Regions from separate parts of the Burkholderia sp. KL41 genome, predicted to be linked through region 2. Evidence: predicted binding sites of a transcription regulator. Region 2 holds the regulator's gene; the other holds the start of a gene.
What was found. Region 2 encodes FliA, which starts transcription of late flagellar genes. Its sites were predicted from a motif close to CTAAAGTTTNNNNNNNNNNNGCCGNTA; they were not measured.
Positions count from the first base shown of each region.

Region 1 (7,364 bases), on a different replicon from region 2:
CGGTCGGGCGGTCGGTGAGCGGCAGGGCGGCGGAGGGCGATGCCGGGGCGGACGGTGAAACAGGACGCGATGCCGGCGCGTGGCGCTCCATCACGTACTCGACGCACAGCCCGACGAACAGCACGTCGACGCGCTCCAGCGCGGCGACCGCGTCGCGCATTGCGGCCGGGTCGTTGCTGAACGAATCGGAGAACACGTCGTCGCGTGTGCGTTCGAGGCGACGCGCGTGGCCGATCGCCCGTTCGAGTTCGGGCAGGCGCGTGAAGCGGGCGGTGCGTGCGTCGTCTTCGAGCGTGGACAGCAGCTCACGAAAGCCCATCGCGGACAGCGCATCGTCCTGCGCGTTTTCAGCGTGCGCAGCCGAGAACATCCGGATGAAGCGCACGACGCTGCCGCGCAGGCGCCGGAACGCGTCGACGACATCCGTGACCTGCTGCGCGCGCGCATCGCTCGACAGCGGCCTGAGCGCACTGATCTTGTGCGCGAGCGGCTGTTCCCGTGCGGTGCGCTGCGGGGCGCGATCCGTCGGCGTGCGGGGCATGGCGAATCTCCGGAAGTGCTGGTTGCGATATATTCTACGGAACATATCGATTGCGCGAAAAAACGGCACCGTGCACAAGACATGGTGCCGTCAGCGGCCCTGGTAACGGCCCTGGTAACGGCCCTCGTAACAGCCCTCGTAACAGCCCTCGTAACCGCCCAAACAACCGCCCAAACAACCGCCCAAACAACCGCCCGAGTCAGTCGATGTCGCGCCCGACCGTTCCGAACGCGACCGCGACGCCGAGGACCACGCTGTCGCACAAGGGCTGCACGCGGCCCCCCGCCCCATCGGGCACATCCGCCCCGCGTTCGTGAATGCGCCCGCGCCTAATGCTGCCGCGTGAGCGCAGCCGGCAGCACGGCGGCCCGGGTGCCGGCCGATTCGTCCACGGTCGTCCTGCCGCCGTCCCGAAAGAACGCCTGCTCGGCGGCATTGTTCATCACGAGGATGCTGATGCGGCGATTGGTCGGCTCGTCCGCGACGTTCCGGTCGAGCGGCAGGACATCCGCGAGCCCGCGCACCTGGAGCAGCTTTTCTTCCCGCAATCCGCCCGCGACCAGCGCGCGCCGCGCGGCGTTCGCGCGATCGCTGGAGAGCTCCCAGTTCGAATAACCCGTGGGGCCGTCGCGATACGGCGTCGAATCGGTATGGCCGGCAATCGACACGCGGTTGTCGACATCGTCGAGTGCCGTACCGATCTGGGTGAGGATCGCGGTGGCATACCCTTCGGGATGCGAACTGCCCGACGCGAACATCGGGCGCTTGAGCGAATCGACGATCTCGATGCGCAAGCCCTCGTGAGTGATCGCGATCCGGATCTGGTCCTGGTACGCGCGCAATGACGGGCTTTGTGCAATCGCCGCGGTCAGCTTCGCCTTCAGGCGCTCGAGCTTTTGCGTATCGACGATGTCGGCCGGTGCCGCGGGCGAGCTGGCCGGCACCGGTTGCGCTTTCGCGTCGATGGCCGGCGCCGGGTCCGACAGGTCGCGGCCGCCACCCTGCACGACGCTCGGGCGCGGCGCCTGAGCGTCTTTCCCGCCGGACAGGAGCGTCGACAGCGGCGTGTTGAAGTAATCCTCGATCCCCTGCTTGTCGTACTTGGACACCGAGCCGAGCAGCCACATCAGCAGGAAGAACGCCATCATCGCCGTGACGAAATCGGCGTAGGCGATTTTCCAGGCGCCGCCGTGGTGGGCGTCGTGGTCCTCGCCTTTCTTGCGGCGCACGACGACGAGCGGTGCCGATGCGGCCTGTTTCGACGGGTTGGAGCGATGGTCGGCCATGGCGCCTCCGTTATGCGGGCCTGGGCGACTTCGTCGCGCGGACGGCCTCGTCGAGCTCCTTGAAGCTCGGGCGATCGGCCGTGAACAGCACCTTGCGGCCGAACTCCACCGCCACCGCCGGCGCGTAGCCGCTCATCGACGCGAGCAACACGGCCTTCACGCACTGGAACGGCTTGGCCGCGGCGCGGCCCTTCGCATTGAGCAGATCCGCGAGCGGGCCGACGAAGCCGTACGCGAGCAGGATGCCGAGGAACGTGCCGACGAGCGCGCCGGCGATCATCTTGCCGAGCACGGCGGGCGGCGCGCCGACCGAGCCCATCGTATGCACGACACCCATCACCGCCGCGACGATGCCGAACGCCGGCAGGCCGTCCGCCATCTTCTGGATCGCATTGGCCGCGACGGACGCCTCCGCATGGTGCGTATGCAGTTCTTCGTCCATCAGGTCCTGCATCTCCAGCGCATTCACGTTGCCGCCCGACATCATCCGCAGATAGTCGACGATGAAGTCGAGCAGGTGATGGTCTTCGAGCACGTGCGAATACTTCTGGAACAGCGGGCTTTGTTCGGGGGCGTCGACGTCGGCCTCGAGCGCCATCATGCCGTCCCTGCGCGCCTTCTGCAGCAGCTCGTACAGCAGCGCGATCAGTTCGACGTACTGCTGTTTCGTATAGCCGCCGCCCTTGAAACAGGTCGGCAGGCTCTTGATCGTCTTCTTCAGCGTCGCGACCGGATTGCTGACGACGAACGCACCCAGCGCGGCGCCGAAAATGCACAGCAGTTCGAACGGTTGCAGCAAGGCCGGCAAATGGCCGCCCACGCCGACAAAACTGCCGATCACCGATCCGATCACGACGATCCACCCGATGGCTACAAACATGATTACCTCTTGCGCGACTCGCGTTGCTGCATCTGTTGTCGAAAAGCGGGCGGGACGTCCGGCCATCCCGCTCCATGCCCGCGACGGCGCCGGATCGTTGCGTGTCGAATGCGATTCCGGCGGCCGTCCCGATGTATCGCGGCGCGATGCCGGTCGGCGGGTGTTGATGCAATAACGGCGGTCGCCGGGGCGACTGAACCCGTGATTCCACGTAGCGCGCACGATTCACGCGTGGCACACGTTTGCGAGCGGCGGTATGCGCGATTTGCTTGATCGAAGTCAAAAATTGCGTGCCTTCGCGTGAATTTCCGTATGGATGCGGCCCGTAAACACGTCGGCGAATGACACACCCATCGCGACGGAAGGCTCCGTGCGGAAGTCCGGGGAACGCGGCGCGCGGCGCATCGCCGGCCGACGCGGGTTCGCGCACCGGCAGGGTTTTCATCAGGACATCCGGGGCGCCGCACGATCCATCATGGAGAAAGCACCGTCGCAGCCAACCGCAGGAGGGCGCACCGTGACGTCCGATCCCACTTCCTCGACCGCCTTCGTGTTCGCCGGCGGCGGCAGTCTCGGCGCGATCGAGGTCGGAATGCTCCGCGAGCTGGTCGCGAGCGGCGAACGGCCCGATTGCGTCGTCGGCGCGTCGGCGGGCGCGATCAATGCCGCCTATTTCGCCGGCCGGCCCGATGCGGACGGCGTCGCGATGCTCGCCGCGCTGTGGTGCCGGATCCGCCGCCAGGACATCATGCCGTTCTCGATGCGCAGCCTCGTCGCGATGCTGCTGCGCAACCGGCCGCATCTGGTCGAGGCCGATGCGCTGCGCCTGCTGCTGGAAAGGAACCTGCCGTACCGGCGGATCGAGCAGGCCGCGTTGCCGCTCCACATCGTCGCGACCGACGTGCTGAACGGCCAGGAAGTCGTGCTGTCCGCCGGCCCGGTCGTGGATGCCGTGCAGGCCAGCGCGGCGATTCCCGGCGTGTTTCCGTCGGTCAGCATCGGCGGCGTGGAACTCGTCGACGGCGGCGTCGCGAACAATACGCCGATCTCCGTTGCGATCGCGCTCGGCGTCAAGCGGATCGTCGTGCTGCCGGCCGGGTTCGCCTGCGCGTTGCGCGTACCGCCGCGCAGCGCGATCGCGCATGCAACGCACGCGCTGACGCTCGTGATCGCGCGGCAACTGGTGCGCGATCTGGAGTTGTACGGGGCACGCGCGCAAATCCATGTCGTGCCGCCGCTCTGTCCGCTCGACGTGTCGTCATACGATTACTCGCAGTGTGCGCAGCTGATCGACAAGGCCGCGGAACGCACGCGTGCGTGGATCGACGCGGGCGGGCTCGCGCAGTGCGAGATTCCCGGCCAGCTTCGCGAGCACGACCATGCCGCCGTGCTGTCGCACTGAGGGTTGCTCACGCGCCGTGAAATCCCATGATCGGCGCATGCCGAACACCCCGGCGCTCTCCCCGAAAATCCGCGAAGAACCAAAAAAAGCGGCACCGTGCACGAGACACGGTGCCGCCAACGGCCTGAACGGCCGCACTGGTCAGTCGATCGCGCGCATCGCGTGGCGCAGTTCCTGATAGCTGCGCAGCCCCGCGACGCCGAGTTCGCGGCCGATTCCGCTGAGCCCGAACCCGCCCCAGCACACGTGCGGATAGATCAGCTGCGGTGCGTTGATCCACACGAGCCCCGCGCGCACGCGCTGCTGGAACTGCTTCGCGATACCGGCATCGCGCGTCACGACGGTCGCGACGAGCCCGTAGCGCGTGTCGTTCGCGAGCGCAATCGCTTCGTCGTCGGTGCGGAACGATTTCACGCACGCGACGGGGCCGAACACTTCGTCGGTCCACAGCGGGTTGTCGGCGGCGGGCTCGGCGATCACGACGGGCGCCATGAAGAAGCCCGCACCGCCGGCATCCGTCACCCGGCCGCTGAAGGCGACGCGTGCGCCCGCATCGATGCCGTGCTGGAGCATCGCTTCGACGCGCGCGCGCTGCGCGGCCGAGATCAGCGGCCCCATCGCGACCTGTTCCGCGGCGGGCGGCGCGACGACGAGCGCACGCACGGCCGTCTCGAACGCGGCCATGAAGCTGCGGTACACGCTGTCGTGCACGAGGATGCGCGCGGTGGCCGAGCACATCTGGCCCGCGTTCGTGAATGCGCCCGCAACCGCGAGCGACACCGCGACGTCGAGATCGGCGTCGTCGCGCACGATCAGCGACGACTTGCCGCCGAGTTCGAGCGTCACGCGCTTCATGTCGACGGCCGCGGCCTGCATGACCTTGCGGCCCGCCGCCGTGCTGCCGGTAAACGAAATCTTGTCGATCAGCGGATGCGCGGTCAGCGCCGCGCCGACCTCGGCGCCGCCGTTCACGACGTTGACGACGCCGGCCGGCAGCCCCGCTTGCTCGACGATCTCGAGCAGCGCGTGCTCGGTCGGCGACGTGAGTTCGGACGGCTTCAGCACGACCGCGCAGCCGGCCGCGAGCGCGGGCGCGAGCTTCCACGCGGTCGTGACCATCGGGAAGTTCCACGGCATGACGAGCGCCGCGACGCCGACCGCGTCGTAAAAGCGTTCGGCCGTGACGGTGTCGCTCGGCAGCGCGACCGGTTCGGCCGCGAACAGCGCCGGGTCTTCGCACAGCTTCGCGTAGTACGCGAACGTGGCGGCGACGTCGCCGACATCGGCCTTGGCCTCGAACGGCGGCTTGCCGCTCACCTGCATCTGCAGCGCCGCCAGGCGGTCGCGCGATGCCTCGACACGTTCGGCGATCGTCGCGAGCATCCGGCCGCGTTCGGCCGGTGGCGTGTCGCGCCAGCCGGCGAATGCGTCGCGCGCGGCACGCACCGCGGCGTCGACGTGCGCGGCCGTCGCGAATTCCTGCCAGCCGATCGCGTCGCCGGTCGACGCATTGAAGATCGGCGCGCCCGCCTTGGCGGAATGCGTGTGCACGGACTGCCCGGCGATCCGCGCGGCGGGCAGCACGAACGTCGCGGCGGAAGGGGAAAGCTCGGCGGTAGACATGAGGTTCATCCTGTCGAGGTCGGTCGGGTTAGCGGTAGGCGACGCCCGGCATCACGCAGAGCATCTCGAACGCGAGGTTCGCGCCGGTGAGCGCGGTGGTGCCGGTCGGATCGTACGGCGGCGCGACTTCGACGAGATCCGCGCCGACGATGTTCAGGCCCTTCATGCCGCGGATGATTTCCAGGCCCTGCTGCACGGTGAGGCCGCCGATTTCCGGCGTGCCGGTGCCGGGTGCGAACGACGGGTCGAGGCCGTCGATGTCGAAGCTGAGATACACCGGCGTGTCGCCGACGCGTTCGCGCACCTGCGCCATCAGCGGCGCGAGTGACTTGTTCCAGCACTCCTCCGCCTGCACGACGGTGAAGCCCTGCTGGCGGCACCAGTCGAAATCGTCCGCGTGGTAGCCGGTGCCGCGCAGGCCGATCTGCGTGACCTTGTCGCATTGCAGCAGCCCGTCTTCCACCGCGCGGCGGAACGGCGTGCCGTGCGCGATCTTCTCGCCGAACATCGTGTCGTTCACGTCCGCGTGCGCGTCGACGTGCACGACGGCGACCTTGCCGTACTTCTTATGCAGCGCGCGCAGGATCGGCCACGCGATCGTGTGATCGCCGCCGAGCGTGATCGGCCGGCAGCCGTTCGCGACGATCTCGTCGTATGCCTCTTCGATGCGGCGCACCGAGTCCTTCAGGTCGTACGGGTTGGTCGCGACGTCGCCGATGTCGGCCACCTGCAGCGAATCGAACGGCGCGGCGCGGGTGGCCATGTTGTACGGGCGCAGCAGCACGGATTCGGTGCGGATCTGGCGCGGGCCGAAGCGCGAGCCCGAGCGGTTCGACGTGCCGAGGTCGAGCGGCACGCCGACGAAGCACACGTCGAGGCCGTCGGTCGTCTCGGCTTGCGGCAGGCGCATCATCGTGGCGATGCCGCCGAAGCGCGGCATTTCGTTGCCGCCCATCGGTTGATTGAGTTCGCGGGGCATGGGGCCGTCTCCTTTATCTGAGGTAAAGCGATCGGCCGATGGTAGAGGAGAACGCCCGCGCGAAGATTTTGAAGTCGCAACGTTTACATCGACGGGGCTCGATGCAAGTGGCGCCGCCGCATCGACGCGGCGCAACCGAACGCGGCCGCGCGGCCAGGTCAGGCCGGATCAGGCCGGATCAGGTCGGATCAGGTCGGCGCGAGAGGGCCGGCGGCGCGGCGCCGTCGTGCGGGCCGGAGGAAGGGAACGCGGTGGTCGCCGAACCCCACGCGGCGAGTTCGCGCTTCGTGCGCACGCCGAGCTTCGCGAACGCGCGCTTCACGTATGACTCGGCCGACGCGACGCGCACGCCGAGGATCTCCGCCGTTTCCGGCACGGTCTTGCCGGAAAGCAGGTGCTTGCAGGTTTCGTATTCGCGCTTCGACAGCTTCACGCCGTCGGCCGCGATGCGCGCGTCGAACTGCGCGAGCGGATGGACTTCGGGCGTCGGGTGCGCAATGCGCCGCGCGGCCGTGGTCGACGCGTGCAGTTCGAGCAGCGGGAACAGCACGTCGCTGATGCTGCGAAAGCGGTTCATCTCGGCGAGCGTGAACGGCGGCCGGTCGCGGCCGCGCTCCAGCGCGATCGAATGCTGCGAATAACGCGTTCCGCGT
Region 1 covers NZ_CM174447.1:3,263,102-3,270,465, reverse strand. The annotation lists gene PQB87_RS32055 (hypothetical protein) at 1-541, opposite strand, end outside; gene motB (flagellar motor protein MotB) at 871-1,827, opposite strand; gene motA (flagellar motor stator protein MotA) at 1,838-2,707, opposite strand; gene PQB87_RS32040 (patatin-like phospholipase family protein) at 3,225-4,109, shown strand; gene PQB87_RS32035 (aldehyde dehydrogenase family protein) at 4,251-5,732, opposite strand; gene speB (agmatinase) at 5,761-6,711, opposite strand; gene PQB87_RS32025 (helix-turn-helix transcriptional regulator) at 6,890-7,364, opposite strand, start outside.
Region 1: the regulator FliA is predicted to act here: its motif matches at 2,880-2,906, upstream of motA (flagellar motor stator protein MotA).

Region 2 (7,364 bases):
ATCCGCGAACTCGCGGCCGAACACAACGTGCCGCTGCTCGAAGCGCCGCCGCTCGCGCGTGCGCTGTATCACAACGTCGAACTCGAACGCGAGATTCCCGGCTCGCTGTACTCGGCCGTCGCCGAAGTGCTCGCGTGGGTCTACCAGCTCAAGCGCTTCCGTTCGGAAGGCGGCGCGTTCCCGGCGGTGCCGGTCGACCTGGACGTACCGGCCGACCTCGACAAGGGCGCGTCGGTCTCCGCCGACGACGAACGCGAGGAAGCCGAAGACACGCTCGGTAACGGAGGCGCGGCATGAGCACCCCGACCGGCCTGTTCGCGAAGCGCCAGAATCCGTTCGCGGGCACCAACCTGCGCGCGCTCGCGGGCCCGATCCTCATCTGCATGATCCTGGGGATGATGATCCTGCCGCTGCCGCCGATGCTGCTGGATCTGCTGTTCACGTTCAACATCGCGCTGTCCGTGATGGTGCTGCTCGTCAGCATGTACACGATGAAGCCGCTCGACTTCGCGGCGTTCCCGAGCGTGCTGCTGTTCTCGACGCTCCTGCGCCTGTCGCTGAACGTCGCATCGACGCGTGTCGTGCTGCTCGAGGGCCACACCGGGCCGGACGCGGCCGGCCAGGTGATCGAGGCGTTCGGCCACTTCCTCGTCGGCGGCAACTTCGCGGTCGGCATCGTCGTGTTCGTGATCCTGATGATCATCAACTTCATGGTGATCACGAAGGGCGCGGGGCGGATCGCCGAAGTGTCCGCGCGCTTCACGCTCGACGCGATGCCCGGCAAGCAGATGGCGATCGACGCCGACCTGAACGCGGGCCTCATCAACGAGGAACAGGCGCGCAAGCGCCGCCTGGCCGTCTCGCAGGAAGCCGAGTTCTACGGGTCGATGGACGGCGCGTCGAAGTTCGTGCGCGGCGACGCGATCGCCGGCCTGATCATCATGGCGATCAACGTGATCGGCGGGCTGATCGTCGGGATGGTCCAGCACGACATGACGTTCGCCGCGGCCGGCACGAACTACACGCTGCTGACGATCGGCGACGGCCTCGTCGCGCAGATCCCGTCGCTCGTGATCTCGACGGCGGCCGGCGTGATCGTGTCGCGCGTCGCGACCGACGAGGACATCGGCACGCAGATCACCGGCCAGCTGTTCACGAACCCGCGCGTGCTGAACATCACCGGCGCGATCATCGTGCTGATGGGGCTGATCCCGGGCATGCCGCACTTCGCGTTCCTCGCGCTCGGCGGCGGCGCGATCTGGCTGGCCCGCACGCAGACGAAGCGCGCGGCGGCCCGCAAGGCGGCCGGCGACCTGACCGACATCGCACCGCCCGCCGTGCTGCCGTCCGACAGCCACGAGGCGACCTGGGACGACGTGCAGCTGATCGACCCGCTCGGCCTCGAAGTCGGCTACCGGCTGATCCCGCTCGTCGACAAGAACAGCGACGGCGAACTGCTCAAGCGCATCAAGAGCATCCGCAAGAAATTCGCGCAGGAAATCGGCTTCCTGCCGCCCGTGATCCATATCCGCGACAACCTCGAACTGCGGCCGAACGCGTACCGGATCGCGCTGAAGGGCGTCGAGATCGGCGTCGGCGAAGTGTTCCCGGGCCAGTGGCTCGCGATCAACCCCGGCCAGGTGACGGCCGCGCTGCCGGGCGCCGTCACGCAGGACCCCGCGTTCGGGCTGCCGGCCGTGTGGATCGACGTCGCGATGCGCGAACAGGCGCAGGTGTACGGCTACACCGTGGTCGACGCGAGCACGGTCGTCGCGACGCACCTGAACCATCTGGTCGTCCAGCACGCGGCCGAGCTGCTCGGCCGCCAGGAAGTGCAGGCGCTCGTCGAGCGCACCGGCAAGGACGCGCCGTCGCTCGTCGAGGACCTCGTGCCGAAGACGATCTCGCTGACGACGCTGCAGAAGGTGCTGCAGAACCTGCTCGAGGAAGGCGTGCCGATCCGCGACATGCGCACGATCCTCGAGGCCGTGTCCGAACACGCGGGCCGCGGCGACGCGTTCGAGATCACGGCCGCGGTGCGGCTCGCGCTCGGCCGTGCGATCACGCAGCAGTGGTATCCGGGCGCGGGCGAGATGCAGGTGATGGGCCTCGACGCGAATCTCGAACGCGTGCTGTCGCAGGCGCTCGCCACCGGCGCGAACCCGGGCCTCGAACCCGGCCTCGCGCACAACCTTCTGACCGGCACGCAGCAGGCGATGCTGCGTCAACAGAATCTCGGGCTGCCGCCCGTGCTGCTCGTGCAGCACGCGCTGCGCGCGATGCTCGCGCGTTTCCTGCGCCGCAGCCTGCCGCAATTGAAAGTGCTGTCGTACGCCGAAGTGCCGGACACACGCACGATCAAAGTCGTTAACGTCATCGGGGGTTCCGCTTGAACATTCGCAAATTCACCGGCGCAACGAGCCGCGACGCACTTCGTCTCGTGCGCGAGGCGCTCGGCGCCGACGCGGTCGTGCTGTCGAACCGCACGCTCGATGACGGCAGCGTGGAAATCGTCGCCCTCGCCGATTCGGACCTGGCCGCCGTGACGCCGCCGGCTGCGGCGCGCGCACGCATGGCCGCGCCGCGCGTGCCGGAATCGGTGCCCGCCGCCGCGGTGCCGGGCATCGTGTCGCGCCCGGGCGCGGCGCTCGCCCGCCCGGCCGTCAATCCGTATGCGGCAGGCGAAGGCGGATTGCCGGACGTGTTCTCGTCGATGTTCGGCGCAAGCGCCGATACGGACGCGGACTCGGACGACACGGCCGCGCCAGCTTCGACGCTCGATGCGGACCCGCTGGCCGGCATGCCGTCGGCAGCCGCTCCCGCCGCCGGTGCGCCGGCCGCCGCTTCCGAACCCGCACCGTGGCTGGTCGAGCACGCGAAGCGCCTGACCCAGCAGCGCGATGCGCTGATGGCGCGCACGCAGGCGGCGCCCGCCGCGCCGCAGCCGAGCCCGCCGGCCCCGCAGGCCGCCGCGAGCGCGACGCCGCCCGGCTGGGCGCGCGACATCGTGCGCGACGCCGAACGCCGGATGCCGGCCGCCGCGACCCGCGTGCCGGACCCGGGCGCTGCGCAGGCCGCGAAGGCGGCCGAGCGCACGCGCCTGTCCGCCGACGCCGCCGCCGCGGTGGCCGATGCGGTGAAGTCGCGCATCGAACGGATCGTCAACGATACGGTGATGCAGGAGCTGGGCGAGCTGCGCGGGATGATGGAAGAACAGTTCGACAGCCTGATGTGGCACGACCGCCAGCGTCGCAGCGCCGTGCATGGCGCGCTGACGAAGCACCTGTTCTCGGCCGGTTTCTCCGCGCAGCTCGTGCGGATGCTGGTCGACAACATGCCGTCCGGCGACGGCGCGCAGAGCTTCGAACAGGCGGCCGAATGGGCGCAGTCGGTGCTCGCGGCGAACCTGCCGGTGCTCGACAGCGAGGACGCGCTGATGGAGCGCGGCGGCGTGTTCGCGCTGATGGGGCCGACGGGCGTCGGCAAGACGACCACCACCGCGAAGCTGGCCGCGCGCTGCGTGATGCGCTTCGGCGCGAGCAAGGTCGCGCTGCTGACCACCGACAGCTACCGGATCGGCGGCCACGAACAACTGCGCATCTTCGGCAAGATCCTCGGCGTGCCCGTGCACGCGGTGAAGGATGCGGGCGATCTCGCGCTCGCGCTGTCCGAGCTGCGCAACAAGCACATCGTGCTGATCGACACGATCGGCATGAGCCAGCGCGACCGCGCGGTATCCGACCAGATCGCGATGCTGCACGGCGCGAACGCGCCGGTGCAGCGCCTGCTGCTGCTCAATGCGACGAGCCATGGCGACACGCTCAACGAAGTCGTGCAGGCGTACCGCAGCGCGGGCGAGCATCCCGACCTGGCCGGCTGCATCCTCACGAAGCTCGACGAGGCGACCCACCTCGGCGGCGTGCTCGACACGGTGATCCGCTACAAGCTGCCGATCCACTACGTGTCGACCGGCCAGAAGGTGCCGGAGAACCTGTACGTCGCATCGACCCGATTCCTGCTGAAGAGCGCGTTCTGTGTGCCGCGCGACGGCTCGCCCTTCGTGCCGCAAGACGAGGACATGCCGACGCTGCTTTCCGCACTGACCGCACGTTCCACCGCCGAGCTGCACGAGGTGCGATTTGGATAAACGAATCATCGACCAGGCCGAAGGGCTGCGGCGCCTGCTGGCCGGGCGCGCGTCGCGCATCGTCGCGGTGACGGGCGGGCCGGCGGGTGTCGGCTGCACGTCCACCGTCGTGAACCTCGCGGCGGCGCTCGCGTCGCTCGGCAAGGACGTGCTCGTCGTCGACGAGCGCGCCGACGTGCATTCGGCCAGCGCGACGCTCGCGGGCGCGTGGCTGCGTGACGGCGAGCGCACGCGGGTCGCGGCCGGCTTCGGCCTGTGCGCCGCCGCGCGGCTCGCGCGCGCCGGCTACACCGACGCGCAGCTCAGCGATTTCATCGACGGGCCGGCCGACATCGTCCTCGTCGACGCGCAGCTCGGCGCCGACGGTTCGTTCTCGGCGCTCGCCCGCGAAGCGCACGACGTACTGGTCGTCACGCGGGTCGCCGCGCAGGCGATCACCGAGGCATACGCGTGCATGAAGCGGCTGCATTTCGCGCATGCGTTCGCGCAGTTCCGCGTGCTGACCAATCACGTCGGCAGCCACGCGGACGCGAAGGTCGCATTCGACAACCTCGCGGGCGTCGCGAGCCGCTACCTGACGGTGTCGATCGACGACGCGGGCTGCGTGAGCGCCGATCCGCTCGTCGAGCATGCGCGCGAGCTGACGCGCGCCGCGGTCGACGCGTTCCCGTCGTCGGCCGCCGCGCGCGACTACCGGCAGATCGCCGCCGACCTGCTGTACTGGCCGATGCGCCCGCGTTCGGGTGCGGGCCGCGCCGTGCACGCGGGCGGCAAGCCGTCGTATGAGGCGGGCGCGGCACACGCCGCATGAGCGCCACCGGAAGGAGAGAGCCATGATGTACAACGCTCAAGGAAAGATGTCCCAGGCCGACGTGCTCGCGCAATATGCGCCGCTCGTGCGTCGCCTCGGGCTGCAGCTCGTCGCGAAGATGCCGGCGAGCGTCGACCTCGACGACCTGATCCAGGCCGGCATGATCGGCCTGATGGACGCGGCCGGCCGCTACAAGGAAGACCAGGGCGCGCAGTTCGAGACCTACGCGACGCAGCGCATCCGCGGCGCGATGCTCGACGAGCTGCGCAGCAACGACTGGCTGCCGCGCAGCCTGCGCAAGACGTCGCGCGAGGTCGAGCACGCGGTGCACCAGGTCGAGCAGCATCTCGGCCGCTCGGCGAGCGAGACCGAGATCGCGCAGCACCTGAACATGCCGCTCGACGAGTACCAGGGGATGCTGCAGGACCTGCACGGCAGCCAGCTGATCTACTACGAGGATTTCGACCGCGCGGCCGACGACGAGCCGTTCCTCGACCGCTACCGCGTCGACCACGCGGACCCGCTGTCGGCACTGCTCGACGAGCACCTGCGCGAAGCGCTCGTCGAGGCGATCGAGCGGCTGCCGGAGCGCGAGAAGCTGCTGATGTCGCTGTACTACGAACGGGGTCTGAATCTGCGCGAGATCGGCGCGGTGCTCGAAGTGAGCGAATCGCGCGTATGCCAGCTGCACAGCCAGGCCGTCGCGCGCCTGCGCGCGCGGCTGCGCGAACAGGCGTGGGTCGGCGCGGAATCCTGACCCTTTACCGTTCCTGACGGCCGCGCGCGTCGACGCCGCGCGTTTGGCGTCTGCATCTGTGTGCGCATTCTGCGCGCCGATTTGCTACAATCCCCTCCGTTTTCCGAGGAGCGTTGCGACGGACTTCTGCGTCCGCCAGGCTCGGAAAGCTTCACCAAGCAGCCGTGCGGCGCGCGTATCGCGACCGTCGCACCGGCCCCGCTTCCTGAACGGCGCTCACGTCACCAATCTAGAAACTTTTTAGAAAGGAGGGCGTGATGAACGCCATTATCGATTCCAAGGCTTCCAACGATTACGTCGTCGCCGACATGGCGCTGGCCGGCTGGGGCCGCAAGGAACTGAACATCGCCGAGACCGAAATGCCGGGCCTCGTGCAGATCCGCGACGAATACAAGGCGCAGCAGCCGCTGAAGGGCGCGCGCATCGCGGGTTCGCTGCACATGACGATCCAGACCGGCGTGCTGATCGAGACGCTGAAGGCGCTCGGCGCCGACGTCCGCTGGGCGTCGTGCAACATCTTCTCGACGCAGGACCACGCGGCTGCCGCGATCGTCGAAGCCGGCACGCCGGTGTTCGCGTTCAAGGGCGAATCGCTCGACGAATACTGGGAGTTCTCGCACCGCATCTTCGAATGGCCGAACGGCGAATTCGCGAACATGATCCTGGACGACGGCGGCGATGCAACGCTGCTGCTGATCCTCGGCGCGAAGGCCGAGAAGGACCGTTCGGTGATCGCGAAGCCGACCAACGAGGAAGAAGTCGCGCTGTACAAGTCGATCGCGAAGCACCTCGACGCGGACCCGACCTGGTACTCGACGCGCCTCGCGCACATCAAGGGCGTGACCGAAGAAACCACGACCGGCGTGCACCGCCTGTACCAGATGGAAAAGGACGGCCGCCTGCCGTTCCCGGCGTTCAACGTGAACGACTCGGTCACGAAGTCGAAGTTCGACAACCTGTACGGCTGCCGTGAATCGCTGGTCGACGGCATCAAGCGCGCGACCGACGTGATGATCGCGGGCAAGGTCGCGGTCGTCGCGGGCTACGGCGACGTGGGCAAGGGCTGCGCGCAGTCGCTGCGCGGCCTGGGCGCGACCGTGTGGGTCACCGAAATCGATCCGATCTGCGCGCTGCAGGCGGCGATGGAAGGCTACCGCGTCGTGACGATGGAATACGCGGCCGACAAGGCCGACATCTTCGTGACGGCCACCGGCAACTTCCACGTGATCAACCACGATCACATGAAGGCGATGCGCCACAACGCGATCGTCTGCAACATCGGTCACTTCGACTCGGAAATCGACGTCGCGTCGACCCGCCAGTACGAGTGGGAAAACATCAAGCCGCAGGTCGACCACATCATCTTCCCGGACGGCAAGCGCGTGATCCTGCTGGCGGAAGGCCGCCTCGTGAACCTCGGCTGCGCGACCGGCCACCCGTCGTTCGTGATGTCGAACTCGTTCGCGAACCAGACGCTCGCGCAGATCGAACTGTTCGTGCGCGGCAACGAGTACGAGAACAAGGTGTACGTGCTGCCGAAGCACCTCGATGAAAAGGTTGCGCGCCTGCACCTCGCGCGCATCGGCGCGAACCTGTCCGTGCTGTCCGACGAGCAGGCTTCGTACATCGGCGTGCAGAAGGACGGCCCG
Region 2 covers NZ_CM174446.1:284,705-292,068, forward strand. The annotation lists gene flhB (flagellar biosynthesis protein FlhB) at 1-297, shown strand, start outside; gene flhA (flagellar biosynthesis protein FlhA) at 294-2,393, shown strand; gene flhF (flagellar biosynthesis GTPase FlhF) at 2,390-4,147, shown strand; gene PQB87_RS01355 (nucleotide-binding protein) at 4,140-4,958, shown strand; gene PQB87_RS01360 (RNA polymerase sigma factor FliA) at 4,981-5,715, shown strand; S-adenosyl-L-homocysteine riboswitch at 5,815-5,940, shown strand; gene ahcY (adenosylhomocysteinase) at 5,973-7,364, shown strand, end outside.